DNA from 2 places in the Streptomyces sp. NPDC054975 genome. Region 2 is predicted to be linked to the other one. Evidence: riboswitches for the same ligand, from Rfam matches in the RefSeq annotation. Region 2 holds a riboswitch; the other holds the start of a gene.
What was found. Region 2 has a riboswitch for glycine ahead of gcvT (glycine cleavage system aminomethyltransferase GcvT). Riboswitches for the same ligand answer to the same signal wherever they lie in the genome.
Positions count from the first base shown of each region.

Region 1: it holds a riboswitch for glycine, as region 2 does, so the genes downstream of both, gcvP (aminomethyl-transferring glycine dehydrogenase) here and gcvT (glycine cleavage system aminomethyltransferase GcvT) in region 2, are expected to answer to the same signal.

Region 1 covers NZ_JBSGWV010000080.1:216-15,945, forward strand. Annotated here, with positions in the region: gene ACWF79_RS33610 (CDP-alcohol phosphatidyltransferase family protein) at 1-582, shown strand, start outside; gene ACWF79_RS33615 (sugar phosphate nucleotidyltransferase) at 697-3,192, shown strand; gene ACWF79_RS33620 (DUF881 domain-containing protein) at 3,294-4,223, shown strand; gene ACWF79_RS33625 (small basic family protein) at 4,220-4,552, shown strand; gene ACWF79_RS33630 (DUF881 domain-containing protein) at 4,636-5,436, shown strand; gene ACWF79_RS33635 (FHA domain-containing protein) at 5,519-6,439, shown strand; gene ftsR (transcriptional regulator FtsR) at 6,468-7,220, shown strand; gene ACWF79_RS33645 (bifunctional nuclease family protein) at 7,274-7,747, shown strand; gene ACWF79_RS33650 (MerR family transcriptional regulator) at 7,995-8,597, shown strand; gene ACWF79_RS33655 (DNA polymerase IV) at 8,712-10,112, shown strand; gene ACWF79_RS33660 (PRC-barrel domain-containing protein) at 10,303-10,671, opposite strand; glycine riboswitch at 10,786-10,884, shown strand; gene gcvP (aminomethyl-transferring glycine dehydrogenase) at 11,062-13,947, shown strand; gene ACWF79_RS33670 (DUF5999 family protein) at 14,042-14,248, opposite strand; gene ACWF79_RS33675 (hypothetical protein) at 14,615-15,235, opposite strand; gene ACWF79_RS33680 (glutamate-cysteine ligase family protein) at 15,716-15,730, shown strand, end outside.
Region 2 covers NZ_JBSGWV010000035.1:1,080-16,838, forward strand. Annotated here, with positions in the region: gene ACWF79_RS25415 (ABC transporter ATP-binding protein) at 1-221, opposite strand, end outside; gene ACWF79_RS25420 (ABC transporter ATP-binding protein) at 218-1,321, opposite strand; gene ACWF79_RS25425 (ABC transporter permease) at 1,318-2,316, opposite strand; gene ACWF79_RS25430 (ABC transporter substrate-binding protein) at 2,442-4,205, opposite strand; gene ACWF79_RS25435 (ABC transporter permease) at 4,312-5,316, opposite strand; gene ACWF79_RS25440 (enhanced serine sensitivity protein SseB C-terminal domain-containing protein) at 5,627-6,415, opposite strand; gene ACWF79_RS25445 (enhanced serine sensitivity protein SseB) at 6,456-7,196, opposite strand; gene ACWF79_RS25450 (AAA family ATPase) at 7,289-7,957, opposite strand; glycine riboswitch at 8,098-8,200, shown strand; gene gcvT (glycine cleavage system aminomethyltransferase GcvT) at 8,373-9,497, shown strand; gene gcvH (glycine cleavage system protein GcvH) at 9,586-9,966, shown strand; gene ACWF79_RS25465 (serine hydroxymethyltransferase) at 9,987-11,246, shown strand; gene ACWF79_RS25470 (L-serine ammonia-lyase) at 11,389-12,759, shown strand; gene ACWF79_RS25475 (hypothetical protein) at 12,773-13,411, opposite strand; gene ACWF79_RS25480 (hypothetical protein) at 13,408-14,517, opposite strand; gene ACWF79_RS25485 (CopD family protein) at 14,635-15,561, opposite strand; gene ACWF79_RS25490 (EF-hand domain-containing protein) at 15,647-15,759, opposite strand, start outside.

The DNA.
Region 1 (15,730 bases), on a different contig from region 2:
ACGGACCGGGTCCTCACCATCCCCAACATCCTGAGCATGGCTCGCCTCGTGGGTGTGCCGCTCTTCCTGTGGCTGATTCTCCGCCCTGTCTTCGGCGGCCCCAACAGTGATGGCTGGGCTCTGCTCGTCCTGATGCTCAGTGGCGTCAGCGACTATCTCGACGGGAAGCTCGCGCGGCGCTGGAACCAGATCAGCAGCCTTGGCCGGCTGCTCGACCCCGCCGCCGACCGGCTCTACATCGTTTCCACCCTCATCGGGCTGACCTGGCGCGAGATCCTGCCGCTCTGGCTGACCGTCGCCCTTTTCGCCCGCGAGCTGATGTTGCTGGTCATGGTGGGAATCCTCCGGCGGCACGGGTATCCGCCGCCGCAGGTGAACTTCCTGGGTAAAGCTGCCACTTTCAACTTGATGTACGCGTTCCCCCTGCTGCTGCTCAGTGACGGAACGGGCTGGCTTTCGTCACTCGCCGAAGTTTTCGGGTGGGCCTTCGCCGGATGGGGTACAACTCTGTATTGGTGGGCAGGGATCCTCTACGTGGTCCAGGTCCGTCGACTCGTGAAGGCGGATACATCGGCCGATTGAGCCGCCTGTCCTTGTGCCGTGCAGTGTCGCCGGCAGGACGAGGACGCCCGATGCCAGTGAGCGGGCAGGTGAAGTCGGCAGGACCGTCGTCTCTTCAAGGAGGACGCTTCCGACATGAAGGCCGTCGTGATGGCCGGTGGCGAAGGAACTCGACTTCGCCCCATGACCTCGAGCATGCCCAAGCCTCTCCTGCCGGTGGCCAACCGGCCGATCATGGAGCATGTCCTGCGACTGCTCAAGAGGCACGGACTCACCGAGACCGTCGTCACCGTGCAGTTTCTCGCCTCTCTGGTCAGGAACTACTTCGGTGACGGTGAAGAGCTCGGAATGGAGCTCACGTATGCCAACGAGGAGAAACCGCTCGGCACCGCAGGCAGTGTGAAGAACGCCGAGGAGGCATTGAAGGATGATGCCTTCGTCGTCATCTCGGGGGACGCACTCACCGACTTCGACCTCACCGACCTGATCGCCTTCCACAAGGAGAAGGGCGCCCTGGTCACCGTCTGTCTGACCCGTGTGCCCAATCCGCTGGAATTCGGCATCACGATCGTGGACGAGGAGGGCAAGGTCGAGCGGTTCCTGGAGAAGCCCACCTGGGGGCAGGTCTTCTCGGACACCGTGAACACGGGCATCTACGTCATGGAGCCCGAGGTCTTCGACTACGTCCAGGCCGACGTCTCGGTGGACTGGTCGGGTGACGTCTTTCCTCAGCTCATGAAGGAAGGCAAGCCCATCTACGGCTATGTCGCCGAGGGCTACTGGGAGGACGTCGGTACCCACGAGAGCTACGTCAAGGCGCAGGCCGACGTGCTCGAAGGCAAGGTCCAGGTCGAGCTCGACGGATTCGAGATCTCGCCCGGCGTGTGGGTCGCGGAGGGCGCGGAGGTGCACCCCGACGCCGTCCTGCGCGGGCCGCTGTACATCGGCGACTACGCCAAGGTCGAGGCCGGCGCGGAGGTGCGTGAGCACACCGTCATCGGGTCGAACGTCGTCGTCAAGAGCGGCGCGTTCCTGCACAAGGCCGTCGTCCACGACAACGTCTACATCGGGCAGCAGAGCAATCTCCGCGGCTGTGTCATCGGCAAGAACACCGACGTCATGCGGGCGGCCCGGATCGAGGACGGGGCGGTCATCGGGGACGAGTGCCTGGTCGGTGAGGAATCGATCGTTCAGGGCAACGTCCGGGTCTATCCGTTCAAGACCATCGAGGCCGGTGCCTTCGTCAACACGTCCGTCATCTGGGAGTCGCGCGGTCAGGCGCACCTCTTCGGAGCGCGTGGAGTCTCCGGGATCCTCAACGTGGAGATCACCCCCGAGCTGGCCGTACGGCTCGCGGGGGCGTACGCCACGACATTGAAGAAGGGCGCTACGGTCACCACCGCGCGTGACCACTCCCGTGGCGCTCGTGCCCTGAAACGGGCCGTGATCTCGGCGCTGCAGGCCAGTGCCATCGACGTACGCGACCTGGAGAACGTACCGCTGCCGGTCGCGCGTCAGCAGACCGCCCGGGGAAGTGCGGGCGGGATCATGCTGCGGACCTCGCCCGGTGTGCCGGACTCCGTGGACATCATGTTCTTCGACGAGCGGGGAGCGGATCTCTCGCAGGCCGGGCAGCGCAAGCTGGACCGGGTCTTCGCACGTCAGGAGTACCGGCGGGCCTTCCCGGGCGAGATCGGCGACCTCTCGTTCCCGGCGAGCGTCTTCGACTCGTACACCGGCTCTCTGCTGCGGAACGTCGACACCTCGGGCATCGCCGAGGCCGGTCTCAAGGTCGTCGTGGACGCCTCCAACGGCAGTGCGGGGCTCGTTCTGCCGAGCCTGCTCGGCCGGCTGCAGGTGGACTCGCTGACGATCAACCCGGGGCTTGACGAGTCGCGGCCCACGGAGTCGGTGGAGACCCGGCGTGCCGGGCTCGTGCGGCTCGGGGAGATCGTCGCCTCGGCGCGCGCCGCGTTCGGGGTGCGATTCGACCCGGTGGGTGAGCGGCTGTCGCTCGTCGACGAGCGGGGCCGGATCATCGAGGACGACCGCTCGCTCCTGGTCATGCTCGATCTGGTGGCCGCCGAGCGGCGCTCGGGGCGGGTGGCGCTGCCTGTGACGACCACGCGGATCGCCGAGCAGGTCGCCGCGTACCACGGCACGCAGGTGGAGTGGACGACGACCTCGCCGGACGATCTGACGAGAGTCGGCCGTGAGGAGTCGACGATCTTCGGCGGTGACGGCCGGGGCGGCTTCATCATTCCGGAGTTCAGCAGCGTCTTCGACGGTGCCGCCGCGTTCGTACGGCTCATCGGTCTGGTGGCGCGGACCCAGCTCACGCTGAGCCAGATCGATGCCCGTATCCCACGGGCGCACGTCCTGAAACGGGACGTCGCGACGCCGTGGGCCGTGAAGGGGCTCGTGATGCGCCGGGTGGTGGAGGCGGCCGGTGAGCGGTCCGTGGACACCACCGACGGCGTACGGGTCGTCGAGGCCGACGGGCGGTGGGTGATGGTGCTGCCCGACCCGGCCGAGGCCGTCACCCATCTGTGGGCGGAGGGTCCCGACGACACCTCGGCGCAGGCCCTGCTCGACGAGTGGTCGAACGTGGTCGAGAGCGCAGGTCACTGAAGCGACGGGACGGGTGAGCCGGGTGGTGTCCGTGGGACACCGCCCGGTTCATCGGTGGGGCCATTCGGCGGTAGCACCGCCGACGTGCGACGATGTGCGGCATGTCGCAGCAGCACCCCGTTCGGAGCACCGGAACCCCACCCGCGCGTCCGGACGCGTCCATGTCGCTGCTGACCAACGTGATGGACCACGCGCTCGACGACGGCTATGCCGAGGCCTCGGCCCGGCGCGCCGCCGAGGGCGGCGGGCTTCCTCGTACGCTCCGGGCCAAGCTGGGGCTCGCGGCGGGCCTCGTCCTGGCCGCCGCCGTGGTGACCGTGGGTGCGGCCGAGGCGCGTATCTCGGCGCCCGTCGTGGCCAAGGAGCGGCAGGAGCTCATCGACCGGATCGAGGCGGAGACCACCGCGGCCGACAGGCTGGAGGAGGACGTCGAGAAGATCCGCGTCGAGGTCGGGGACCGGCAGCGTAAGGCGCTCGAACAGCACGGTGGTGACCAGGCCGAGCTGGTGGCGCTGCTCTCGGGCGCGACGCCTGTACGCGGTCCCGGTGTGAGGCTCGTGGTCGACGACGCCAAGGACACCGACAGCGGTGGCGGGGGTCCCCGGGAGAGCAGCGGGTTCTCCGACACCGGCCGGGTCCGCGACCGTGACATGCAGCGGGTCGTCAACGGACTGTGGGAGTCGGGTGCCGAGGCCGTCGCGATCAACGGCCAGCGCTTGACGTCGCTGTCCGCGATCCGGGCGGCGGGCGACGCCATACTGGTCGACAACAAGCCGCTGGTGCCGCCGTACACGGTGCTCGCGGTGGGGGACGGGCAGCGGCTGAGCACCGCGTTCCAGGACAGCGCCGACGGGCAGTATCTGCACGCGCTGCAGGAGAACTTCGGGATCCGTACCAGCATCTCGGCCGAGACCGAGGTGCGTCTGCCGGCCGCGCCGAGCCTGATCGTACGTACAGCAGTGCCGAGGGGAGCCGGGGCGGCCGACGCCACCGGGCGGGCCACGGCCGACACAGGGAAGGGCACATCTTGATCGCCGTACTGGGCCTGATCGTGGGAGTCGTGGTCGGACTGTTGGTCCGTCCCGAGGTTCCGGCGGTGGTCGAGCCCTATCTTCCGATCGCCGTGGTCGCCGCCCTGGACGCGGTCTTCGGTGGTCTGCGGGCCATGCTCGACGGGATCTTCGTCGACAAGGTCTTCGTGGTCTCCTTCCTGTCCAACGTGGTGGTCGCCGCGCTGATCGTCTTCCTCGGCGACAAGCTGGGCGTCGGTGCGCAGCTGTCGACGGGTGTGGTCGTCGTGCTCGGCATCCGCATCTTCTCCAACGCCGCCGCCATCCGGCGGCACGTCTTCCGGGCGTGACACCGATGAGCGACGACGTGACGCCGGGCAGCCCGGAGAACCCGGAGAACCCGAAGAACTCGGACAACTCGAAGAACGCGGACATGCCTGGCAACTCGAACGAGGACCGGGCGGCCTCCGCGACGCCGCCCGCCGGGCCGCCGCCGGCCGCGCCCGAGCCGCAGCTGACCGGGCGGCAGCGGCTGGCCGCAGGGCTGTGGCCGCCGCGTGTGAGCCGGGCCCAACTCATCGTCGCCGTGCTGCTGTTCGTCCTCGGCCTCGGCCTCGCCATCCAAGTCCGTTCCACCAGCGACAACAGCGCGCTGCGCGGGGCACGCCAGGAGGACCTGGTTCGGATCCTCGACGAGCTCGACGACCGCACGCAGCGCCTGGAGGACGAGAAGGCGCGCCTGGAGACGCAGCGCTCGGAGCTGGAGTCCAGCTCGGACCAGGCCGAGGAGGCGCGCAAGCAGACCCAGGAGAAGGAGCGGCAGCTCGGCATTCTGGCCGGAACCGTCGCCGCGGAGGGGCCGGGGATCACCCTGACGATCCGTGGGGCCGCCGCCGCGGTCGAGTCGGACATGCTGCTCGACGCGATCCAGGAGCTGCGTGCCGCCGGCGCCGAGGCGATCCAGATCAACGACGTACGGGTCGTCGCTGACAGCTACTTCACAGGAAGTGGCGGTGACATAGAGATCGATGGAACGAAGGTGACCGCTCCGTACGTCTTCAAGGTCATCGGCAAGCCCGAGGATCTCGAGCCCGCGCTCAACATCCCCGGTGGAGTCGTCCAGACGCTGGAGAAGGAGCAGGCCACCGCGACCGTGGCCCGGTCCCAGAAGATCGTCGTGGATGCCTTGCGACCTGCGAAGCGGCCTGACTACGCTCAGTCGTCCTCGCAGTGAGGCGGGGGCACATGGCAGCCGCGCGACATGGGGATGGCGTTGCGGGGGGTCGCCGCACCACAAGGGTGGTGCGTGGTGGAAACTGTCGGGTGGATACGGACGTTGTGAGGATGTCCGGGTCGGCAGGTGTGTTCATTCAGGGTTCGTCCTGCCCCACGGGCGGGTCTGTTTCGGTCAAGGGGAATCGCCCGTGAGTTTTTTTGCGAAGTTGTTCGGCAAGAGCGCACGCGAGGACGGCGGCAACGCCAAGCACCGCGCGCCGCGCCACGCCCAGAGTGAGGAGGAGCAGGGTAGCGAGCGCCCGCTCTTCCGTGACGAGGTCGGCGGCCAGGGCGCGTCGTCTGTTGACCCTGCCGGTGCCGGGCGCATAGGTTTCGGGGAACCATCAACCTCAAGTACGGGTGGAGGGTTCACCCCCGACCCGTACGCGACCCAGACCTCCGCGGGTCAGCCGCGGCGGGAGGACGCGTCCATGCCGGTGTGTACGAGGTGCGGTCACCGCAATGCCGCGGACAGCCGTTTCTGCTCCCACTGCGGCACGCCGCTGCGGGGCGGGGCGAACGTGGAGCGCGCGTCCGAGACGACGTCGACGATCTCGATCTCCGGTCTCGAGGCGTACGACGCCGAGGTCACCGGTCAGACGCAGCTGCCGAACCTGTCGCCCGAGGCGCTGGCGGCCGTCGAGGCGCTGCCGGCCGGTTCGGCGCTCCTGGTGGTGCGCCGGGGACCGAACTCGGGCAGCCGCTTCCTGCTGGACAGCGAGCTGACCACGGCCGGCCGCCACCCGCAGAGCGACATCTTCCTCGACGACGTCACCGTGTCGCGGCGTCACGTGGAGTTCCGGCGGGCGCAGGACGGCAGCTTCACCGTCGCCGACGTCGGCAGCCTCAACGGCACGTACGTCAACCGTGAGCCGATCGACTCGGTCGTTCTGTCCAACGGCGACGAGGTACAGATCGGCAAGTACCGGCTGGTCTTCTACTCGAGCCAGCGAGGCATGTGACGCATCGGGAACTCTTCAGGGAAGGTCCATGCTGCGAACACCGACGGGCGGTGCCGGTCACCGCACCGCCACCGCGGGCGACCGGCTGGTCAGCATCGGGACGGTGCTGAATCAGCTGCGGGACGAGTTTCCCGAAGTGACCATCTCGAAGATCCGGTTCCTGGAGGCCGAGGGGCTCGTCGAGCCCCGGCGCACGGCCTCCGGGTACCGGAAGTTCAGCCCGCAGGACGTCGAGCGGCTCGCTCAGATCCTGCGGATGCAGCGTGATCACTATCTTCCGCTGAAGGTCATCCGGGAGCATCTCGACGCCCTCGCCCGGGGTGAGCAGATCAAGCTTCCCTCTCCCAGCCCCCAGCGGGATCTGCTGGGCGACGCGGTCGGCGCATGGGATGCGGACGGTGACCGTCCGACCGCCGCGCGTGTGGGGCGGGCCGAGCTGCTGGCCGCCGCGGAGGTGACGGAGGAGGAGCTCGTGGAGTGGGAGTCGTACGGACTCATCGCTCCGGGGCCCGAGGGCGGGTACGACGCCGAGGCGGTGACTGTCGCCAGACTTGTCGCGGATCTGGGGAGATTCGGTCTGGAGCCGCGACATCTCCGGGCGGTCAAAGCGGCCGCCGACCGGGAGGCGGGGCTCGTCGAGCAGATGGTGGCGCCGCTGCGGCGGCACCGTAACCCGCAGACCAGAGCCCATGCGGAGGCCACCGCGAAGGAGCTCGCCGGGCTCTCCGTACGGCTGCACGCGGCACTGGTCCAGACCGCGCTGGGGCTCCGGCTGCAGTGATCTTGTGGGGCCCCGACTACCCAAACCGGTCGGGCACGTCCTAGGGTTGCTGTGTGAACGAGCTCGACGTTGTGGGTGTCCGGGTGGAAATGCCCTCCAACCAGCCGATCGTGCTCCTGCGTGAAGTGGGAGGCGATCGGTACCTCCCCATCTGGATCGGACCGGGGGAGGCGACCGCGATCGCCTTCGCCCAGCAGGGCATGGCCCCTGCCAGGCCGCTGACGCACGACCTGTTCAAGGACGTCCTTGAGGCGGTGGGCCAGGAGCTCACCGAGGTCCGCATCACCGATCTCCGTGAAGGTGTCTTCTACGCGGAGCTGGTCTTCGCCAGCGGTGTCGAGGTGAGCGCCAGGCCGTCCGACGCGATAGCGCTGGCCCTGCGCACCGGGACGCCGATCTTCGGCAGTGACGGCGTGCTGGACGACGCCGGTATCGCGATTCCGGACGAGCAGGAGGACGAGGTGGAGAAGTTCCGCGAGTTCCTCGACCAGATCTCCCCGGAGGACTTCGGGTCCAGCAGCCAGTAGCCGGTAACCGGTACCGAATGGCCGAAAGTCGGTGGCCGGCCGCTGGGTGGCTGGTGGCCGGCGGGCTTGGTCCGGCGTCGTCTGCGGGGCGCCGTCAGCGCATTCGGATAGCCTTTCCCCGGAGAGGGACACGGGAAACCACTCTCAGGGTGATTATCACTCGGCGTGCCCAGTGTGGCGATCGTTGACGCACCCCAAGTGACTGCCTACCTTCGTGTGGGCAGGTCAAGGACGGAGGGTCGGCGTGATGAGCAGCGGCGACGGTACGGCAGGGGGCTCCCTCGGGCGCGCGCCCGAGGAAAGCGGTCCGTATCCGCTTCACGGCAGTGTGGGCGACTTCGGGGCGGACGAGTCGGACACGGTGGGGTACCGGGGGCCGACCGCGTGCGCGGCGGCGGGGATCACCTACCGCCAATTGGACTACTGGGCCCGGACCGGGCTCGTCGAGCCGAGCGTGCGGCCCGCGTACGGGTCGGGGACGCAGCGGCTCTACAGCTTCCGTGACGTCGTCGTTCTCAAGATCGTCAAGCGTTTCCTCGACACCGGGGTGGCGCTGCAGAACATCCGGGCCGCCGTCCAGCACCTGCGGGCCCGTGGTTTCCGCGATCTGGAGCGGATGACCCTGATGAGCGACGGCGCGACGGTGTACGAGTGCTCCTCGCCGGACGAGGTCGTGGACCTGCTCCAGGGTGGCCAGGGTGTCTTCGGTATCGCCGTGGGCGTGGTCTGGCGGGACGTGGAGGCGGCGCTGTCGCAGCTGCACGGTGAGCGGATCGACACCGGCGAGACCCTCATCGGGCACAACCCGGGCGACGAGCTCGCGCGGCGGCGGCGCGATCGGGCGGTTTGAGCGGTCCCGTCCGGGGTGGGTCTGTTCTCGGCGCGTGCTGGGCACGCGCCTCTCTGTGGCGCGGGTGTGCGTGAGTACGGTCGGTTGTCAGTGGCGTAGGGCAGCATCGGAGTTGTGAGAGCCGCGCCGACGATTCTGCATCTCGACATGGATGCCTTCTTCGCGGCCGCCGAGCAGGCGGCCAAGCCGAGTCTGCGCGGAAAACCGGTGGTCGTGGGTGGGCTGGGACCGCGTGGGGTCGTGGCCACGGCGTCGTACGAGGCGCGGCGTTTCGGCGTGCACTCCGCGATGCCGATGGCGCAGGCGCGGCGGCTCGCGCCCAATGCCGCCTACCTTGTGCCGCGCTTCGCCTTCTACCGGTCGATCAGCGAGCAGGTCATGGAGCTGCTCGGGCGGCTTTCGCCGCTTGTGGAGCCGCTGAGCCTGGACGAGGCCTTCGTGGACCTGGAAGCCGGGGGTGTGGCGGACGACAGCCGGAGCGCGCGGGAGGCCGGTGAGCGGCTGCGCAGGGACATTCTCGCGACCACGGGGCTGTCGGGGTCGGTGGGGCTGGCGGGGTCGAAGATGATCGCCAAGATCGCTTCCGAGGAGGCGAAGCCCAACGGCCTGGTGCTCATGGAGCCGGGGACCGAGCGGGAGCTGCTGGGGCCCAAGTCGGTGCGGATCCTGCCGGGGGTCGGGCCGGCCACGGGGGAGCATCTGCGGCGGGCCGGGATGACGACGGTGTCCGACCTCGCGGAAGCGGGCGAGGACGAGCTTGTACGGCTGCTGGGGCGGGCGCACGGGGCCTCCCTGTACAGGATGGCCCAGGGGTACGACGACCGGCCCGTGGTGGCCGAGAGGGACGCGAAGTCGGTGTCGGTCGAGGACACGTTCGACGTGGACCTGCACGACCGGGTGCGGATCCGGGTCGAGGTGGAGCGGCTGGCCGAGCGGTGCGTGGGGCGGCTGCGAGCTTCGGGGCACTCGGGGCGGACGATCGTGCTCAAGGTGCGGCGCTTCGACTTCTCGACGCTGACGCGCTCGGAGACGTTGCGGGGGCCCACGGACGATCCGCTGGTGGTGCGGGAGGCGGCGGGGCGGTTGCTGGAGGGGGTGGACACCACGGGCGGGGTGCGGTTGCTGGGGGTGGGGGTGAGTGGCCTGGCGGACTACACGCAGGAGGATTTGTTCGCGCAGGCGGAGGCGGCAGCGGAGGTGGGGGGTGTGGTGGGGGCCGGGGTTTCGGGCGCCTCGGCGGGGGAGGCGCCGGTGCCCGAGGTCGCTCCGGAGGCGGAGGAGCCGGTGACGGCCGCCGAGCGGAGATGGGCGCCCGGGCACGACGTACGGCACGCCGTGTTCGGGGCTGGGTGGGTGCAGGGGAGCGGGGTGGGGCGGGTCACCGTCCGCTTCGAGGAGCCGGGGTCGGCGCCGGGGCGGGTGCGGACGTTCCTCGTCGACGATCCGGAGCTGGCGGCGAGCGAGGCGCTGCCGCTGGTGGGGGGCGGCGGGGAGGGTACGGCGGCGGTCGCCTAGCGCGTGCGCCCGGCCGCCGGCCGGGCTGGTGTTCCCACCCGCACCGCCCGTGCGGCTGGGAGAGCAGAGGTGCGGGTCATCCTGGTGGGGGTTGCGCGCCGTCGGCGGCTGGCGCGGGAGGGCAAGGCGGGGCGGGCGCCCGGCCTTCGGCCGGCCTGGTGTCTTCGCCCGCATCGCCCGTGCGGCTTGTCTACGTTTCCTCCTGGCCTGCCAGGTGGCCGAAGTCGTGGTCCGGTGGGGGAGCTGGGGGGAGGGCCAGGTTGTAGTGGCGGTAGAGCTGGAGTTCCTGTTCCGGAGACAAGTGGCGGCCTACGCCGAAGTCGGGGGCGTCCTTGATCAGGGCGCGTTCGTACGGGATGTGGAGGCCGTCACCGATCAGTTCGCTCGGCTCCAGGGGGACGAACGCGTCCCGGCCGAAGAGGCCCGTGCGGACCGCCGCCCATTCGGGGACGCCCGTCGCATCGTCCAGGTACACCTCGTCCACGGTGCCGATCTTGTGTCCGTTGCGGTCGAACGCCTTGCGGCCGATCAGGCTGCGCGGATCGATGTCGGTCTGCACGGTCCCTCCAACAGGTCGCAACTGCTCTACAAGGACTACGAAAGTGCACATCTGGGATGTCGGCCACTTGAGCGATGGAAGTCGCAACCGCGCTGGTAGGCTGGCTGTGGCTGTCGACCCTGTGCGGGAGAGTCCTCCGGAGAAACCTTTCGGAGGCGCCGAAGGAGCAAATCCTCCCCGGAATCTCTCAGGCACCTGTACCGCATGGACGAGGTCACTCTGGAAAGCAGAGCGGAGGTCCGACGGCGTCCGCTCTCACCGACGGTGAAAACCGGCGTGCCTTTGGCGTGCCGGTGAAGCTCTCAGGTTGAGATGACAGAGGGGGAGGCCGTCCGGGTACCCGCGCCGTGGTGCCCCTCGCAGGTCGTGACGACCAGGAGGCCTCCGTACATGACCGCCCACCGCATTTCGCTCTCCGAACTCGAACAGGGCATCCCGTTCGAGCAGCGGCACATCGGGCCCGACGCCGAAGCCCGGGCCAAGATGCTCGCGCAGGTCGGCTACGGCTCCCTCGACGAGCTCACGGCCGCCGCCGTGCCGGACGTGATCAAGAACGCCGAGGCCCTCGGCCTGCCGGCTGCGCGCACCGAGGCCCAGGTCCTCGCCGAGCTGCGTGAGCTCGCCGACCGTAACCAGGTTCTCGCCCCGATGATCGGGCTCGGGTACTACGGGACCTTCACGCCGCCCGTGATCCTGCGGAACGTCATGGAGAACCCCGCCTGGTACACGGCCTACACGCCGTACCAGCCCGAGATCTCCCAGGGTCGTCTCGAGGCGCTGCTCAACTTCCAGACGATGGTCGCCGACCTCACCGGGCTGCCGACCTCCGGCGCCTCCCTCCTCGACGAGGGCACCGCGGCCGCCGAGGCCATGGCGCTCTCCCGCCGGGTCGGCAAGGTCAAGAACGGTGTCTTCCTCATCGACGCCGACGCCCTGCCGCAGACCATCGCCGTCATCGAGACCCGCGCCGAGCCGACCGGTGTCGAGGTCGTCGTCGCCGATCTCAGCGAGGGCATCCCGGCCGAGATCGCCGAGCGCGGTGTCTTCGGTGTGCTCCTGCAGTACCCCGGCGCCTCCGGTGCCGTCCGTGACATCAAGCCGCTCATCGACGCGGCCCACGAGCTCGGCGCGATCGTCACCGTCGCCGCCGACCTGCTCGCTCTTACCCTGCTCACCTCGCCCGGTGCTCTTGGGGCCGATATCGCCGTCGGTACGACGCAGCGCTTCGGTGTGCCCATGGGCTTCGGCGGGCCCCACGCCGGGTACATGGCCGTCCAGGACAAGCACGCCCGCTCGCTGCCCGGCCGCCTCGTCGGCGTCTCCGTCGACGCCGACGGCAACAGGGCGTACCGCCTGGCCCTGCAGACCCGCGAGCAGCACATCCGCCGCGAGAAGGCCACCAGCAACATCTGCACCGCACAGGTCCTGCTCGCCGTCATGGCCGGCATGTACGCCGTCTACCACGGGCCGGACGGGCTGAAGCAGATCGCCCAGCGGGTGCACCGGTACGCCTCCGTCCTCGCCGAGGGCCTTCGCGCCGGTGGCGTCGAGGTGGTCCACGCCAGCTTCTTCGACACCGTCACCGTCCGCGTGCCCGGCCGGGCCGCCGAGGCCGTCGCCGCCGCCCGCGAGGCCGGCGTCAACCTGTACCTCGTCGACGCCGACCACGTGTCGGTCTCCTGCGACGAGACCACCGGGCGCGCGCAGGTCGCCGCCGTCTGGGCCGCCTTCGGTGTCGTCGCCGACATCGAGGCCCTGGACGCCGCGACCGAGGACGCGCTGCCCGCCGGGGTGCTGCGCACCGACGCGTACCTCACCCACCCGGTCTTCCACGCGCACCGGTCCGAGACGTCGATGCTGCGCTACCTGCGCAAGCTCGCCGACCGTGACTACGCGCTCGACCGCGGCATGATCCCGCTCGGCTCCTGCACCATGAAGCTGAACGCGACCACCGAGATGGAGCCGGTGACCTGGCCGGAGTTCGGCCAGATCCACCCCTTCGCCCCCATCGAGCAGGCCCAGGGCTACCTCACGCTCATCACCGAGCTGGAGGAGCGTCTCGCCGAGGTCACCGGCTACGACAAGGTGTCGATCCAGCCCAACGCCGGTTCGCAGGGCGAGCTGGCCGGTCTGCTGGCCGTCCGCGCCTACCACCGTGCCAACGGCGACGAGCAGCGCACCGTCTGCCTGATCCCGTCCTCGGCGCACGGCACCAACGCCGCCTCCGCCGTGATGGCCGGCATGAAGGTCGTCGTCGTCAAGACCGCCGACGACGGCGAGGTCGACGTCGAGGACCTGCGCGCGAAGATCGCGCAGTACCGCGACGAGCTGTCCGTGCTGATGATCACCTACCCGTCCACGCACGGTGTGTTCGAGGAGCACGTCGCCGACATCTGCGCCGAGGTGCACGAGGCCGGCGGTCAGGTGTACGTCGACGGCGCCAACCTCAACGCGCTGGTCGGGCTCGCCAAGCCGGGCAAGTTCGGCGGCGATGTCTCCCACCTGAACCTGCACAAGACCTTCTGCATCCCGCACGGTGGCGGTGGCCCCGGCGTCGGCCCGGTCGGTGTGCGCGCGCACCTCGCCCCGTACCTGCCGAACCACCCGCTGCAGCCGACCGCCGGTCCGGAGACGGGCGTCGGCCCGATCTCGGCCGCCCCGTGGGGCTCGGCCGGCATCCTGCCGATCTCCTGGTCGTACGTGCGGCTGATGGGTGGCGAGGGGCTCAAGCGCGCCACGCAGGTGGCCGTGCTCGCGGCGAACTACATCGCCAAGCGCCTGGAGCCGCACTACCCGGTGCTCTACACCGGTCCGGCCGGGCTCGTCGCCCACGAGTGCATCGTCGACCTGCGCCCGCTGTCCAAGGCGACCGGCGTCAGCGTCGACGACATCGCCAAGCGTCTGATCGACTACGGCTTCCACGCGCCGACGATGTCGTTCCCGGTGGCCGGCACGCTGATGATCGAGCCGACCGAGTCCGAGGACCTCACCGAGCTCGACCGCTTCTGCGACACGATGATCGCGATCCGCGGCGAGATCGAGAAGGTCGCGTCGGGCGAGTGGCCGGCCGGGGACAACCCGCTGGCCAACGCCCCGCACACGGCCGCCGCGCTGGGCGGGGAGTGGAACCACCCGTACACCCGTGACGAGGCGGTCTTCCCGGCCGGTGTCTCGGCCGCGGACAAGTACTGGCCGCCGGTCCGCCGGATCGACGGCGCGTTCGGCGACCGCAACCTCGTCTGCTCCTGCCCGCCGCTGGACGAGTACGACCAGTAGTGCGGACATGAGTCAGGGCCGGTTCGGAGAGTTCTTCTCCGGGCCGGCCCTTGCGTGTTCCCTCGTACGTGTCGTGCCCGACGCGCGGCCCGCGTCAGGCGGCGGTCGTCACGCGGCCCACCGTCAGCGGGCGGTGCGGGGCGATGATCTGGCCGTCCGGCAGGAGTTCACCGGTGTCCTCGAAGAGCAGGACCCCGTTGCACAGCAGGCTCCAGCCCTGCTCCGGGTGGTGCGCCGTCATGCGGGCCGCCTCCCGGTCGGCGGACTCGGCGGTGGGACAGGCAGGCTGGTGCTGGCACATGGATGGGTTCTTTCGCTGCGTCGTGGTGAGTGTGTGTGTCGTCCTGCGGCTCGGTTCGGTGCTCATGGCCGCCCCCCGTGGTCGGTTCGGTTGGTCCAGTGTTCCCCTACGGACGGCGATCCGCAGGTATTTCGCGGCAGCTCTTCCTACTGCATGAAGACGTATCACCCGCGCGGGCGGTTCAACTCAACTGGGCCATCTCTTCGGGTGGTTCGGGATAGCCCTGGTGGGCTAGCCCGTACGGGGAGGGGTGTTCGAGGCGCACGTTCGGCAACAGCAAGGCTTTCCGGGGCGGGTGCCAGGGCAACAGGGCGCCCCGCGGCCACGGCGGCCGCGGGGCGCGACGGTGGTTCGTCCCGGACCGGCTCAGGCCGGCGCCGGGGTGCCGAAGAGCGGTGGGGGAGCCAGCCGCAGCGTGAGGACGGGCAGCAGGTCGGCGACCAGGTGGGGCTGGTTCGCCGCGATGCCGGGCGGTGCCGGGGCGAGCGGGATCAGCAGGTCGGCCGGGTCGGGTGCGGACGAGGCGCCGTCGGCCTCGGTGTCGCCGTGCAGCCAGAGCGTCAGCATGTACAACTCCGGTACGGACAGCAGCCTCGGCTGGTACGCCGTGGGCAGCGCCTCGGCCTGGAGCAGGGCGCGTTCGGTGGCAGCGACGTAGGGGCCTTCGAAGAAGTGCGAGAAGGACCAGCCGTCGGGGGTGAGCATGGTGTCGGCGGCGGCGACCGCCCGGTCGGCGCCCCGGATCAGGAAGCGCCAGCCGGCCAGCCGGGTGCGCGGGGCCTGCCCGGACGGGATTCCCTGGTCCCGTACGTCGACGACCTGGTCCCGTACGTCGAGGACGTGCACGGGCAGGGGCAGCTCGGGGCTCAGTGGCCCGTGGGCCGTCCGCAGGGCGGGAGTTCGCGCCTCGCGGACGGCGGTGGGGGAACCGAGGGCCGCGAGGACACTGCGCAGGGCCGGCGCGGGGGCCGGGGAGGGTCGGAGCATGATGGGTCGCCTCTCGCTCAGGAGACACGTTGATGCGTGGGCAGGAACGACGGCGCTGTGGGCTGCCGGGCCGAAAGGGCCATGAAGCCATGGCCGGGTGCCAACACTCTGCCTCGTCCGCGGAGTTTATACGAGACGTGTTCACGCAGTGTTTCCGCTAGCGGTCGCCGATATTGCGGGCAAGGTCTCATCCGGCCTTGTTCCTGAGGCGATTCATCGTATATGTGACGGGTGCCGGTCGTCTGCCTGCGAGGTCTTCACCGAAGCGGACGGCCGGATATCGACTCCCCGCTTTCGTTGAATATGTTCGGGGAATATGTCCATTGCCGGATGCCCGTGGGGCGTGCCGAGCGATTGCTCGAACCAGCCTATCGTTCAACGAGGACGGGCCGCAGGCGTTATGGATCAATAGTGTGGGCATCATCGTCCGTGACGCGCGCGGCCGTCGCCGTGGCCGCCCGATCGGAAGGAACGCTTCCCATGGGGGAGAAGGTC
Region 2 (15,759 bases):
GTCGGTTCGAGCAGCCGCGTGATCAGCCGGCCCATCGTCGACTTGCCGCAGCCCGACTCGCCGACGACGCCGAGCGTCTCACCCGGGAAGACCTCGAAGTCGATCCCGTCGACCGCCTTGACCGCCCCGACCTGGCGCTGCAGCAGCCCCTTCTTGATCGGGAAGTGCTTCACCAGGCCGTTGACCTTGAGCAGGGGCTCGGTGCTCTTGTTGTCGCTCACAGCTTCGGCGCAATCTCTTCGGTCCAGATCCGGGTCCGCTCCTCGCGCGACATGTGGCACGCGGAGTGGTGACGGCTGCCCGTCTCCTTCAGCTCGGGGCGCTCGGTGCGCGTGATGCCGCCCTTGGGCACGTCCGCGTACGGGCAGCGCGGGTTGAAGGCGCAGCCGCTGGGGACGTTGATCAGGCTGGGCGGGTTGCCCTTGACCGGGATGAGGCGCTCGGTCTGGTCCCGGTCGATCCGCGGCATCGAGCCGAGCAGGCCCCAGGTGTAGGGGTGCTGCGGCTCGTAGAAGACCGCCTCGGCCGGCCCGCGCTCCACGCACCGGCCGCCGTACATCACGAGGATGTCGTCGGCGACCTCGGCCACGACGCCGAGGTCGTGCGTGATGATGACGACCGCGGAGCCGAACTCCTTCTGCAGGTCCCGGATCAGGTCGAGGATCTGCGCCTGCACGGTCACGTCGAGCGCGGTGGTGGGCTCGTCCGCGATGAGCAGTTCGGGGTTGTTGACCAGCGCCATCGCGATCATCGCGCGCTGGCGCATACCGCCGGAGAACTCGTGCGGGTAGTTGGAGAAACGCTTGGCCGGCTCGGGGATGCCGACCCGGTCGAGGAGTTCGACCGCCCGCTTCTTGGCGGTCTTCTTGTCGACCGGGTGGTGGACCCGGTACGCCTCCACGATCTGCGCGCCGACCGTGTAGTACGGGTGCATCGCGGACAGCGGGTCCTGGAAGATCATCGCCATCTCGCGGCCCCGCAGCTTGCGGACCTCTTCGGGGTCGGCGGTGAGCAGCTCGCGGCCGTTCAGCCAGATCTCGCCGGAGATCCGCGCCTTCTGCCGGCCGTACTGGCCGACGGTGTGCAGGCCCATGATGCCGAGCGAGGTCACCGACTTGCCGGAGCCGGACTCGCCCACGATGCCGAGGGTCTTGCCCTTCTCCAGCTGGAAGGAGAGCCCGTCGACGGACTTGACCAGGCCGTCGTCGGTCGGGAAGTGGATCTTCAGGTCGCGGACGTCGAGGAAGGCGTCGGACGGGGCGTTGCCGGTGGCGACCGGTTCTCCGAGCGCCGCGCCGGTCTTGGTCAGCTTGTCCGTCATGCGAGCCTCACTCGGGGGTCGATCACCGCGTACAGAAGGTCCACCACGAGGTTGGCGATGACGACGGCGGCGGCGGTGATGAGCGTGACCGCCATGATCAGCGGAAGGTCGCGCTCGGTGACTCCCTTGATCGCCATCTGGCCGAGGCCCTGGAGGTTGAACGCGGTCTCGGTCAGGACCGCGCCGCCGACGAGGGCGCCGAGGTCCATGCCGAAGATGGTCAGGATGGGGGTCATCGTGGAGCGCATGGCGTGCTTGCCGAGCACGACCCGCTCCGGCAGACCCTTGGCCCGTGCCGTACGGATGTAGTCCTCGCCGAGGACCTCCAGCATGGTGGCGCGGGTGAGCCGCGCGTACATCGCCGCGTAGAGGAACGCCAGGGTGATCCAGGGCAGCAGCAGTCCGCCGAACCAACTGGCGAAGGACTCGCTGATCGGCACGTACGAGGCGTTGAGCCAGCCCAGTTGGGTGCGGAAGATCAGCATCGCCAGCATGGCGGTGAAGAAGATGGGGAGCGAGACGCCGGCGAGGGCCGTGACCATCGCGGCGCGGTCGACGAGGGTGCCCCGCTTGAGCGCGGAGACCACACCGGTCGAGACGCCCATGAGCAGCCACAGCACGGCGGCGCCGAGGACCATGGAGATGGTGACGGGGAACGCGTCGACCAGCATCGTCGAGACGTCCTGCTCGGTACGGAAGGAGTAGCCGAAGCAGGGTGCCTCGCAGTGGATGGTGCTGCCTCCGCCGGTGTAGTCACGGCCGACGAAGATTCCGGAGACGAAGTGCCAGAACTGCACCAGGATCGGCTCGTCCAGGCCCAGCTTCTGCCGGACACCTTCGATGGCAGCCGGATCCGCCTGCTTGCCGACGAACATCACGGCAGGGTCGCTGCCGGTCATCTTGGGGATGAGGAAGAAGATGCTGAGCGTCGTCAGGGTGACGACCATCAGCATCACTGCGACGGCGAACAGCCGTCGGACGAGATATGCAAGCATGCGGTCGGCCGACCGGCGGCCGGGGGTCCCGATCGGGATCCCCGGCCGCCGTGAGCGGCCATCACCTGCCCTTCGGACCTAGCGGCGGGTGGTGCGCCGTTGGAGCGGGTGGATTGACTCTCGGACTACTTCATGACGCCGAGCGACGCGTAGTCGTAGCGGCCGTTGTACGCGTCGGCCGTGTAGACGTTGGTCAGTCGCGAGGAGCGCCAGATGATGTTCTTCTCGTGCGTGAAGGGCAGGTACACCGCGGCGTCGGAGACCTTGGTGTTGATCTGCTTGTAGAGCTCGCCGGCCTTGACCGGGTCGGTCTCCTTCAGCGCGTCGTCGAACAGCTTGTTGACCGCCGGGTCGTTCAGCTCCGAGAAGTTGTTGTTACCGCTCTGGAGGATGAAGCGGCCGTCGACCAGCGGCTGCAGGAAGCCCTGGCCCGACGGGAAGTCGGCGCCCCAGCCCATGATGATGATGCCGTAGCCCTTGTCCTTGACGACCTTCGGCGAACCGATGATGCCGGAGGTCTGGGCGCCGTCGAACTGGTCGATCTGGGCGTCGATGCCGACGGCCTTCAGCGACTGCTGGAGGGACTCGGCGGTCGCGATCTCGATCTTCTTGTTGTTGCGGACCGCGATGGTGGTCTTGAAGCCGTTCGGCTTACCGCACTTGGCCAGGGCCTCCTTGGCCTTGGCGATGTCCGGCTTGCCGGCCAGCTTGCCGTACGGGTCGGCCTTCGGGTCGGCACCCTTGATCGCCGGCGGCAGCATGTTGGTGGCGATGTCGCCACCGGCCTGCGGGCCACCACGGGCGGTCTGGAGCGACTTGGAGTCGGCCGCGTAGATGATCGCCTTGCGGCACTCGACGTTGTCGATGACCGTCTGGGGGAAGACCGCGTAGCGGATGAAGCCGGTCTGCGGGTTGTCCGCGTTGCCCTTGTGCTGCTGGAGCACCTTGGCGCGGGCCGCGGCGCCGACACCGGTGGCGTTGATGTCGAGGTCGTACTCGCCCTCGATCAGCCGGTTGTCCATGTCGTCGGCGTTGGTGGTGAACTTGACGCTGATCTTGTCCGGCAGCGCCTTGCGGACGGTGTCCGTCTTGGCGTCCCACTTGTCGTTGCGGACGAGCAGCATCGACTTGTTGGGGGTGTACGACTGCCATTTGTACGGGCCGGAGGAGAAGGGCTTCAGGCCGTACTGGGCCTTGGTGTCCTTGTCCTGGCGGACCGGGGAGGCGGCGGGCATGGCCAGCATCTGCAGGAAGTCACCGTTGGCGACCGGCAGCTTGAAGATGATGGTCTTGTCGTCCGGGGTCTCGATCGCCTTCAGGCCGAGCTTGTCCGGCGTGGTGTCCTTGTAGGGACCCTTGTACTCCATCTTCGGGTCGAGGACCTGCTGGAGGTAGATCGGGCCGCCGGAGATGACGTCCTGGGCCCAGATGCGCTCGATGCCGTACTTGATGTCCTTGGAGGTGATCGGCTTGCCGTCCTCCCAGGTCACCCCGTCCTTCAGCGTGAAGGTGTACGTGAGGCCGTCGGGCGAGACCTTGCCGGCGTCCGTGGCGAGGTCGGGGACCAGCTCGGTGGAGGCGGCGCCCGGCTCGGCCTTGAACGTGACCAGCTGGCGCGTGTAGTAGCGGGCGAAGTCCCACACGAAGCCGTAGTAACCGCGCTGCGGGTCCCACGAGTCGGCTTCCTGCGAGCCGATGAACTTCAGCTCGCCGCCCTTCTTGTCGGACGGGTTGGCAACCTTGTTCACGGCGGCGTTGAAGCCGGCCGCGCCGGTCTTGCCCTTGCCGTCGCCGCTGCCGCCGCCACACGCGGTGGTGACGACCATCGTGGCCGCGGCGAGCAGCGCGCCCGCGGCGACTCTGCGCCGCGAAGAGCTGTTCAGATTCATGGTCTCGCAACCTCCGGAATAGTGGCGGCCGTTACGGCGGTCCGCCGGTGTTGATGTGCCTCCTGTCAACAGCGGCAGGGGCGGGTCTGTGCGGGCTGGCAGGCGGTCAGCGTGCGGCCTTCGGGTCGAGCGCGTCCCGCACGCCGTCGCCGAAGAGGTTGAACGCCAGAACGGTGATGAAGATCGCGAGGCCGGGGATCACCATGAACAGGGGGTCCGATTCATAGGTGGAGATGGCCGTCGACAGCATCTGGCCCCAGGAAGCGGTGGGCGGCTTCACACCCGCGCCGAGGAAGCTGAGGGCCGCTTCGGTGAGGATGTTGGTGGGGATCATGAGGGTCGCGTAGACCATGATCGGGGCGATCAGGTTGGGCAGCAGCTCCCGGCGCAGGATGTAGAGGCGGCCGGCGCCCAGGGAGCGGGCGGCCTCCACGTACTCGCGCTCGCGCAGCGAGAGGGTCTGGCCGCGGACGATCCGGCCGACGTAGGGCCAGCCGAAGAAGCCGATCACGACCACCAGCGCGCCGATGCGGACCCCCGAACCGGAGAAGCCGAGCAGCTCGTTGGGGAGCACGGAGACCAGGGCGATGGTGAAGAGCAGCTGCGGGAAGGCGAGCATGACGTCCATGACGCGGCTGAGCGCCGCGTCGACCCAGCCGCCGAAGTAGCCGGCGACGATGCCGAGGATCGTGCCGAGGACGACCGCGAACATCGCCGCGAGGAAGGCGACGAGGAGCGAGATGCGGGCGCCGTAGATGATCCGGCTGAAGACGTCGCGCCCGTTGACCGGCTCGACGCCGAGCAGGAAGTCGGAGCTGATGCCGCCGTAGGGGCCGATCGGGGTGCCGAAGAGCGGGTCGATCTGGTCCTCGTGGAACTCGTCCGGCGGGTGGCCGAGCAGCCCCACGATGAGGGGCGCGAAGATCGCGACGAGCACCAGGAAGATCACGATCGCGCCGCCGGCCAGCGCGAGCTTGTCACGCTTGAGCCTGGTCCAGGCGATCTGCCAAGGGGAGCGTCCCTCGATCGTCTTGCCCGGTGGCGCCGGGGGCACGGCATCGACGGCGGCGGTCGACTCGGCCGCACTCGTCTCGTGCAGTGGTGCCGTCATCGTGGTGAGGACCCCTCTCGGCCGCCGGTAGCCGGCCCTTGCCCGCCGCGGGTAGCGGCTTGGTGGAACAACTGCGAGGCATCGGCCAGGAGGCCGAACGCCCGGTGTTCCGGGGAGTCTTCAATGTGGTCGCGATCACCCGCCAGACCTCACGGTGAATGTTTGCTCAACCGTGATGCGGTTCGTTGCCTTCCGTTATCCGGACTCTGTGATCGCGTCAGCGGACCATCTCGCCCACTATTCGGCCAGAACGGACATCTACCCCAACCCCCCTGCGACAGGGGTGAATTGGGGGGACGGAGCGGACGTATCAGTACGTGCGGGGCACGGCCGGAGGGTAGCCGTAGCCGGGCGTGGGCGGGGCGGGCGCCGCGTGCGCGTCGCGGTCGTAGAACGGCCGCGCGTTGGCGCGCAGCCACATCGCGACGGGGTCGTACGTGTCCGACATCGCCACCGTCGAGACGGGCAGGCCGTCCGGGACGGCGGAGACCGTCTGGCGCATCATCGCGCGCACCGACTCGACCGAGGCGGCGGAGGTGTCGTACAGGTCGAGACCGATGGCGAGGTACGGGGAGCCCAGCGCGGGCTGCACCCAGGCCCGGCGCAGCGCCCGTACGGACGGGGTGCGATGGGCGTTCTGGGTCAGCAGGGCGTAGAACTGGGGGATCTCCAGGGCGGGCTCGGAGAGCCGCAGCGGCCCGGCGGGCATCCGGTCGAGACCGGTGGCGATCCGGCGGAGGTCGGCCCAGGGGATGCCGACGCCGCCGCCCGCGTCGTGCGGGTTGAGCCAGATGCCCACCCGGTCGGGGTAGAGCGCGCGGGCGATCTCGCGGCCGGTGACGACCTCGTGGGCGCGGTTCCAGCCGGAGGCGGCGAGCTCCTGGGCGGAGGTGACGCACGGGGCGTACCCGAAGCCGTCGATGTCCATGTGCCCGTACTGGGCGTCGGGCGAGCCGGGCGTGCCCTGCCAGAGCAGCGTCCAGACGCTGCCGTCGGCGAGGGCGTGCAGCAGCTGCTCGTACGCGTCGTAGCGCCCGGGTGCCACCTGGCGCAGCATGCGCTCGACCTCGCCGGCCGCAGCCGTGCCTGACGCGCTCACCCTGGTTCCCGCCCCTCGTCCGTCCACCGCACCAGCTTAATTACCGGGAGGCCCGCTGATAGAAGGGGCGCACCCGCTCCAGCATCCAGTCGCCGACCGGGTCCTGCGCGACGTCCAGCAGGATGAGGTTGACCGGCCAGGCCACCTCGACCCGGCCGAGCGCGCGGCCGAGGGCGTCGAGCGGGGCGTTCCGGTCGACGCCGTCCCAGGCGACGAGCTCGACGCCGACGAAGAGGGCCGGTTCGGTGCCCTCGACGCTGGCCAGGGCGCGGCGGGCGGAGAGGACGACGCCGGTGGCTTCGAACTCGGCGGCGGCGGCGGAGAGGAAGTCGACGGGGTCGTCCTGCCAGTCGGGCTCGAAGAGCCGGACCCGGCCGCCGCTCGCGGGGCCGTCCAGCGGGGTCCGGCCGACGCGGCAGAGTTCGGCCACGGCGGGCGGGGGCAGCGGGGCGCCGACGGTGCCGCCGGGGTTCACGGCGATGCCGAGCTGCGGGGGCAGGCCGCGGGCGAAGTCACGGGCGGGGGCGACGGTGAAGGACATGTGGCTGCCGACGCAGGCCATGAACTGCTGCTCGGAGCTGAAGACGGGGACGTACGGGAGTCCGTCGATCTCCATCGTGGGCAGGTCGAGGTCCCGGCTCTCGGGGCTGCCGCCGTTGGGCAGCGGCACCCAGACGGGGCTCCGGCCGAGGACCTCGACGAGGCGGCCTCCGGCGGAGGGGTTGCCGAGCGAGGCCGCGAGGACCTCTTCGAGCTCGTTGCCCGGCCACGTAACGTCCACGGTTTCCGTTTCCCTTTACTCACGCGCCCTGGTCACGACGCCCTCGGGGCAGAACCCTAACGCCGCCCTGGCGCCCCTGTGGCCAAAAGGGCTCAGTGGGCGGAGCGGAAGGTGATCGTCCGCAGGACTCCGGCGGCGTCCCGGTCGAGCAGGGTCGCCGAGGCGCACCCCCGGGGCAGCCGTCCGGACTCCACCGAGGCGAGCAGCCGGCCGACGGCCCGGCGGTGCCGGGCGAAGGCGTACCCCGAGACGCCGCGGCCGCGCTCGCGCTGGCCGGCGCGGGCGGTGTCGGGCGTCACGTCGAGCAGGATCAGATGGAGGGCGCTGCCCCGGCGGCGGGCCTCGCGGGCCAGCCAGTTCCGCACCCAGGACTGCGTGCCGCAGTCGTGGACGACGACGCTCCGCCCGGCGCGCAGGGCGCTCCGCAGCCCGGCGTAGTGGGCGATCCGGGCCAGTGGGCGGTAGACCGCGTACGGCAGGAAGGCGGGCAGCCGGGCCTCCCAGCGCTCGCGGGCGTCCTGGGAGTCGATGCCGAGGCCGTCGGCGGCGCGCCGCATCAGCGTCGACTTGCCGCTTCCGGGCAGCCCGGAGACCACGACGAGGTCCCCGGCGGCGAAGAAGAGCGTCCGGGGTCCCCGGCCGCCACGCTCGCGCAGGTCGCGCAGCAGGGGCGCGGCGCGGCGCCTGCGGGACCGGGCGCGGGCGCGCGGGGCCGGTATCCCCGTACCCGCGGCGTAGGCGCCGGTGTGCTGGATCGTCATCGTCGTCTCCCCCTGTCGGGTCCCGGGACCCCTTGCCCACAAAGTGTAAAGAAGGGGTAATCAGCCACAAGCGATTTGCCGATCGGACACCGCGTGCAATGATGTGCGCGCCAAGCGCACACAACCTCATACCGGCCGCTCGAATCCGCGCGGGAGAGTCCCGGAACCACCACGGTGGGCCCCGGGCGCCGAAGGAGCAAGACCCTCCCTTGAATCTCTCAGGCCCCGTACCGCGTGGATGAGGCAGATCTGAAAAGCGGGACGCCCGTGGCGTTCCCACCCAAGGTGCAAGCCGATCTCTCGGTGACGAGATGCTCTCGGTGAACCTCTCAGGTTCCATGACAGATGGGGAGGATTGTCCTCACCCGTCATGCATGTCGTGCCCTGCACGCCCCTGGGACTTGGGAGCCACCCCATGAGCAACGCCCCCCGCCTGACCGCCCTCGATGCCCTGCATCGTTCGCTCGGCGCGACCATGACCGACTTCGCCGGCTGGGACATGCCGCTGCGCTACGCCAGCGAGCGGGACGAGCACAACGCCGTCCGCACCAAGGCGGGCCTCTTCGACCTCTCCCACATGGGTGAGATCACCGTCACCGGTCCGCAGGCCGTGGAGCTGCTCGACTTCGCGCTGGTCGGCAACATCTCCACGGTGGGCGTGGGCCGCGCCCGCTACACCATGATCTGCCAGGAGGACGGCGGCATCCTGGACGACCTGATCGTGTACCGGCTCCGGGAGCAGGAGTACATGGTCGTCGCCAACGCCTCCAACGCGCAGATCGTCCTCGACGCGCTGACCGAGCGCGCGGCCGGTTTCGACGCCGAGGTGCGCGACGACCGGGACGCGTACGCCCTGCTCGCCGTCCAGGGCCCGGAGTCCCCCGGCATCCTGAAGTCCCTCACCGACGCCGACCTGGACGGTCTGAAGTACTACGCCGGCCTCCCGGGCACGGTCGCCGGGGTCCCGGCGCTGATCGCCCGTACCGGCTACACCGGCGAGGACGGCTTCGAGCTCTTCCTGAAGCCGGAGCACGCCGAGGGCGTCTGGAAGGCGCTGACCGAGGCCGGCGCCCCGGTCGGTCTGATCCCCTGCGGCCTCTCCTGCCGTGACACCCTCCGCCTGGAGGCGGGCATGCCGCTGTACGGGCACGAGCTGACGACCTCGCTCACCCCGTTCGACGCGGGCCTCGGCCGGGTCGTGAAGTTCGAGAAGACGACGAACGAGGGCCGCTTCGTCGGCCGCGAGGCCCTGGAGAAGGCCGCCGAGCGCGCCGAGACCGCCCCGCCGCGCAAGCTGGTCGGCCTGATCGCCGAGGGCCGCCGGGTCCCGCGCGCCGGCTTCTCCGTCGTCGCGAACGGCGAGGTCATCGGCGAGGTCACCTCCGGCGCCCCGTCGCCGACCCTCGGAAAGCCGATCGCGATGGCCTATGTGGACGCGGCGCACGCCGACCCCGGTACGCAGGGTGTAGGTGTGGACATCCGCGGCACCCACGAGCCGTACGAGGTCGTGGCGCTGCCCTTCTACAAGCGCCAGAAGTGACGTTTCGCACGCCGGAACGTCTCGCTCCGCGTCTCATCCCGTAAGACCCGCGTTCATCAGCACTCATCCGATCCAGGAGAATCAGGTCATGAGCAACCCCCAGCAGCTGCGCTACACCAAGGAGCACGAGTGGCTGTCGGCCGCCGAGGACGGCGTCGCGACGGTCGGCATCACGGAGTTCGCGGCCAACGCGCTCGGTGACGTCGTCTACGCCCAGCTCCCGGAGGTCGGTGACACGGTGACCGCGGGCGAGACCTGCGGCGAGCTGGAGTCGACCAAGTCCGTCAGCGACCTGTACTCCCCGGTCTCCGGTGAGGTCGTGGCGGCCAACCAGGACGTGGTGGACGACCCGTCGCTGGTGAACACCGCTCCGTTCGAGGGTGGCTGGCTGTTCAAGGTGCGCGTCACGGGTGAGCCGGACGACCTGCTCTCCGCCGACGCGTACGCCGAGTTCTCCGCCGGGAACTGAGACCCCCAAGGGATCGCAACATGTCTGTGCTGAACACCCCTCTCCACGAGCTGGACCCGGACGTCGCCGCCGCCGTCGACGCCGAGCTCCACCGCCAGCAGTCCACCCTTGAGATGATCGCCTCGGAGAACTTCGCTCCGGTCGCGGTCATGGAGGCCCAGGGCTCGGTCCTCACCAACAAGTACGCCGAGGGCTACCCGGGTCGCCGCTACTACGGCGGCTGCGAGCACGTCGACGTGGCCGAGCAGATCGCGATCGACCGGATCAAGGACCTGTTCGGCGCCGAGTACGCCAACGTCCAGCCGCACTCCGGCGCCTCCGCGAACCAGGCCGCGCTCTTCGCGATCGCCCAGCCCGGCGACACGATCCTCGGCCTCGACCTGGCCCACGGCGGCCACCTGACCCACGGCATGCGCCTGAACTTCTCGGGCAAGCAGTTCAACGTGGTCGCGTACCACGTGGACGACGCCGGTCTGGTCGACATGGCCGAGGTCGAGCGCCTCGCCAAGGAGCACCGCCCCAAGGTGATCATCGCGGGCTGGTCGGCGTACCCGCGCCAGCTGGACTTCGCGGAGTTCCGCCGGATCGCCGACGAGGTCGAGGCGTACCTGTGGGTCGACATGGCCCACTTCGCGGGCCTGGTCGCGGCCGGTCTGCACCCGAACCCGGTCGAGTACGCGGACGTGGTGACCTCCACCACGCACAAGACGCTCGGCGGCCCGCGCGGCGGCATCATCCTGGCGAAGAAGGAGTTCGCGAAGAAGCTGAACTCCTCGGTCTTCCCCGGCTTCCAGGGCGGCCCGCTGGAGCACGTGATCGCGGCCAAGGCCGTCTCGTTCAAGATCGCGGCTTCGGAGGAGTTCAAGGAGCGCCAGCAGCGTACGCTGGACGGTGCCCGGATCCTGGCCGAGCGCCTGGTCCAGGACGACGTCACCGCGCACGGCGTCTCGGTCCTGTCCGGCGGCACGGACGTGCACCTGGTCTTGGTGGACCTGCGCAACTCCGAGCTGGACGGTCAGCAGGCCGAGGACCGTCTCCACGAGGTCGGCATCACGGTCAACCGGAACGCGATCCCGAACGACCCGCGTCCGCCGATGGTCACCTCGGGTCTGCGCATCGGTACGCCGGCGCTCGCGACCCGCGGCTTCGGCACCGAGGACTTCGCCGAGGTCGCCGACATCATCGCGGAGACCCTGAAGCCCGGCTTCGACGCGGAGGCCCTGAAGGCCCGGGTCGTCGCGCTGGCGGAGAAGCACCCGCTGTACCCCGGCCTGAAGTAATTTCGTACCCTTTTGTTCGTACGAAGCTCCGGGGCACCGCGCACACTGGACAGTGAGCACGGTGCCCCACCCTTTTCCCGCACTGCTCTGTTCTGCACCACCCCGGCAGACAACGGCGTCAGCCCCCCACAAGGAGTTCCCCGTGGCCATCTCGGTCTTCGACCTGTTCTCGATCGGCATCGGCCCGTCCAGCTCCCACACGGTGGGCCCGATGCGCGCCGCCCGGATGTTCGCCCGCCGCCTGAAGAACGAGGGGCTCCTCGCCCACACGGCGTCGATACGGGCGGAGCTGTACGGCTCGCTGGGCGCGACGGGCCACGGCCACGGCACGCCGAAGGCGGTCCTGCTGGGCCTGGAGGGCAACTCCCCGCGCACGGTGAACGTGGAGACGGCTGACGACGAGTTCGAGCGGATCAAGGCGAGCGGCCGGATCAACCTGCTGGGCGCGCACGAGATCCCGTTCGACTTCGACGAGGACCTGATCCTGCACCGCCGCAAGGCGCTGCCGTACCACGCCAACGGCATGACGGTCTTCGCGTACGACGCCGAGGGCGCCCTCGTCCTGGAGAAGACGTACTACTCGGTCGGCGGCGGCTTCGTCGTGGACGAGGACGCGGTCGAGGGCTCGGACCCGATCATCCCGGACGACACGGTCCTGAAGTACCCCTTCCGCACGGGCGACGAGCTGCTCCGCCTGGCGAAGGAGACCGGCCTGTCGATCTCCGCGATGATGATGGAGAACGAGAAGGCCTGGCGCACGGAGGAGGAGATCCGCGAAGGTCTCCTGGAGATCTGGCGCGTCATGCAGGCCTGCGTCTCGCGCGGCATGTCCCGCGAGGGCATCCTGCCGGGCGGCCTGAAGGTCCGCCGCCGCGCCGCGAACACGGCCCGCAAGCTGCGCTCCGAGGGCGAGCCGGCGGCGCTGGCGATGGAGTGGATCACGCTCTACGCGATGGCCGTGAACGAGGAGAACGCGGCGGGCGGCCGCGTGGTCACCGCCCCGACGAACGGCGCCGCGGGCATCATCCCGGCGGTCCTGCACTACTACGTGAACTTCGTGCCCGGCGCCGACGACGACGGCGTGGTCCGCTTCCTGCTCGCGGCGGGCGCCGTCGGCATGCTCTTCAAGGAGAACGCCTCGATCTCGGGCGCCGAGGTCGGCTGCCAGGGCGAGGTCGGCTCGGCCTGCTCGATGGCGGCGGGCGCCCTCGCCGAGGTCATGGGCGGCTCCCCGGAGCAGGTCGAGAACGCGGCCGAGATCGGCATGGAACACAACCTGGGCCTGACCTGCGACCCGGTCGGCGGCCTGGTCCAGATCCCGTGCATCGAGCGCAACGGCATGGCCGCGGTCAAGGCGGTCACGGCGGCCAAGATGGCCCTCCGCGGCGACGGCAGCCACATGGTCTCCCTGGACAAGGTCATCAAGACGATGAAGGAGACCGGCGCGGACATGTCGGTCAAGTACAAGGAGACGGCGCGCGGCGGGCTCGCGGTCAACATCATCGAGTGCTGATCACGCGGGCTGATCACCGCCCACGGACCCCCGGGGCGGTGGGGGCCTCGTGCGGGTTCGGCTCGTCGCGCAGCAGCGGCACCGGGCCCCGCAGCGCGAATCCGCCGGGGAGGTCCAGTCGGCCGCCCCGGCGCTCGGCGATCACGGCCCCTTGCGCCGCCAGGCTCGTGTCGACCGCGCACTCCCCCGACCGCACGGCGGTCAGCCAGCCGCCGCGAACCACACAGACGAGCCCGGAGATCCAGAAGACCACGTTCAGCTGCACGTCCAGGGTGCCGATCTTCGCGCCGTCCACGTAGACGTCGACGTAGGGCCGGTGCGTGGAGGTCACCCGGTGGGTGGCGAGCGCGACGACCTCCTCGCTGCCCGGCATGTCCCGGGTGCGGCGCGCGGCGGACTGCAGCGCGGAGTGGCCGCGCCAGCCGGCGGCGGCCAGGTCGAGCACGTCGAGGCCCAGGAAGTCGTCCACGACCCTGGCCATCTCGTGCTCCACCGCCCGGTCGGCGGCGGGCGTCCGGCCCCGTACGGGTGCGAGCAGCGGCCCGGCGGTGTCATGGGCACGCAGCGGGCCGTCGAGGCCTTCGTTGTCGCCGAGCAGGAACGAGCGGACGGGCGTAGGGGGCGTGCCCCGCGGGGGCGCGGTCGTGGTCATCGGTCCTCCTCGTCGAGAGTCTGCCGGCCGGGGTCCGGGTGCGGGTCGAGCCGGGTGGTGCGGGTGGGCGGCTCGCCGGGCGGCCGGTACTCGATCAGCGCCGTGTCACCGGTGGCGGGCCGCAGGGTGGCCCGAACGTGGTTGCGCACCCAGCGGGGGCCCCGGTGCAGCCGCCCGAAGTAGACGGCCGCCGCGGCGGCGAGGGCGAGCAGGCCGCCCAGGGAGGCGGGGCCGACGACCCACCCGACGGGGGTCGAGCCGCCGTCGCCGCCGGTGGTGGTGCCGGGCGGCAGGTCGGTCGGCGGGTCCGTCGGCGGGTCGGTCGGGGGATCGGTGGGCGGGTCGGTCGGAGGGTCCGTCGGCGGGTCGGTCGGCGCGTCCGTGACCTCGTACGAAGCCTCGCCGTACTGCTCCGGATAGTCCTGGCAGACCGCCCGCACCGTGTGCGGACCCGCCTGGGCGTCGTCCGGGACGGGGACCTCGGTACTGAAGGTGGCCTGTTCCGTGACGGGGGCGGTGACCAGCGGCGCTTCGTCGCCGTCCCACAGAAGGTCGACGTTCGAGCACCGGAAGCCCGAGCCCTCCGCCCGTACGGTGCTCCCCCTCGCGCCCTCCGTCTCGGCGAGGGTGAGGAGCGGGTCCCCCGGGCTTTCGACGACGAGGTCGGCGTCCGCGTAGAGGGACGGATCGTCGGTGCACTCGGCCCGGAAGGTGTACGTGTCCGGGTCCGAGTCGGCCGGGATGGGCTCCGTGTACGAGAAGTCGCCGTTCTCCGACACGGGTATGCCGGACGCGATCTCGGGCCCGTCGACCACATGGAGGTACACGGTGCCACCGGGGCACCCGTAGAAGCCCGTGCCCCGGACGTCGATCACGTCTCCGACGGAGCCGTGATCCGGGTTCAGTGTGAGGGAGGGCGCGGCTGCCGGCGGTTCCGACGTGGTCTGCGGCGGTTCCGATGTCGTCGCCGGCGGCTCCGTCGTCGACGGTGGCGGTTCCGTCGTCGGCGGCAGTTCGCCCGTCGCCGTCGGGGTCGGTGTCGGCGGCAGTTCCGCCGACGCCGGGACGGCGACCGGTCCCACGCTGATCGCTACGCTCAGAAGCACAGCCATCAGCAATCGACGCACCAGCCGCGCGACAGTGACCATAGGGGTGAGGGAAGAGGGGAACACCCCTATTTTCTCACCAGGTTCACGCCCGCGCGCGTCGGCTCTCCCGTCGGCTCAGCCGCGGTTCCACTCCAGCCAGTACGGGTCGGGCACCACGGTCAGCAGCGCGGAGATCACCATGACCGCCCCCAGGACACCCAGCTCGATCCGGGCCGGTGCCTGTGCGTCCCCGCCCCTCGACATCCGGTACCGGGCGGTCAGCGCCAGCAGGCTCGCCACTCCGACCAGGGCCAGTTTGGCCAGGAGGACTCTGCCGTAGGCCGTCGTCAGGACGAGGTCCAGGGGGAGGCGGCGGAGGGTCGAGCAGGTTCCTGTGACGATGAGGGCCGTGAAGATCCAGGCCGCCACCCGGGCGTAGCGGACCAGGACGTCCCGGCCGTCGGTGCGGAGCCGTAGCGTGCGCAGGACGTACAGGAGGGCGCCGGTCCAGAGGGACGCCGCCGTCAGGTGGACGACCGTGAGGGTGACGCCGATCGCCGGGGAGGTGGGTTCGGGGTGCGCGCGGAGGGCTTCCGCGCCGACCACGACGGCCAGCGGGGCCAGGGCGAGCCCGGGGCGGCGGCTCGCGGCGCAGAGGGCGGCGAAGGCGAAGGCGTTCGCCGTGACGAGGAGCAGCTTGCCCTCGCGGGTGGCGTAGACCGTCGTGAGGCCGAGGCCGCTGACGGCGGCGAAGAGGAGGATGAGGCCCGCGGTCGCGGCCGCTCCGGACACGGCGGCGACGGCCGACCAGCTGCGGGGCAGGGGGCCGTCGCGGGCGAGCCGGACGCCTGCGAGTTCACCCAGATGGACGGCGAGCGCGACGAGGACGAGGAGCCTCAGGAGACTGGTGGCACCGGCCGCCGGGACGCGGAGTTCGCCGGTGCCCGTCTGGGCGACGCCGGCGCCCATGAACGCGAGCAGGACGGCGGCCAGCACGGCTATGACGGCCAGCGCGACGGCCGTCGGGCGTATCGGGGAGCCTTCGGATCCGGGAGACGTCACCGCTCGATCGTCACCGGCGCCCGGACGGGCGGCAACTCACGTGCGTACGCACGGAGTACACGCCGCCCGCCCTGCTCCGGAGGGGTCAGGCCTTGCTGAGGTGCGCCCAGAACTCGTCCCACGACAGCTTGCCGTCGTGGTTCGCGTCCCGCTGCTTGATGAGCGCCTCGGCGACGGTCTCGGTGACGTTGAAGTCAC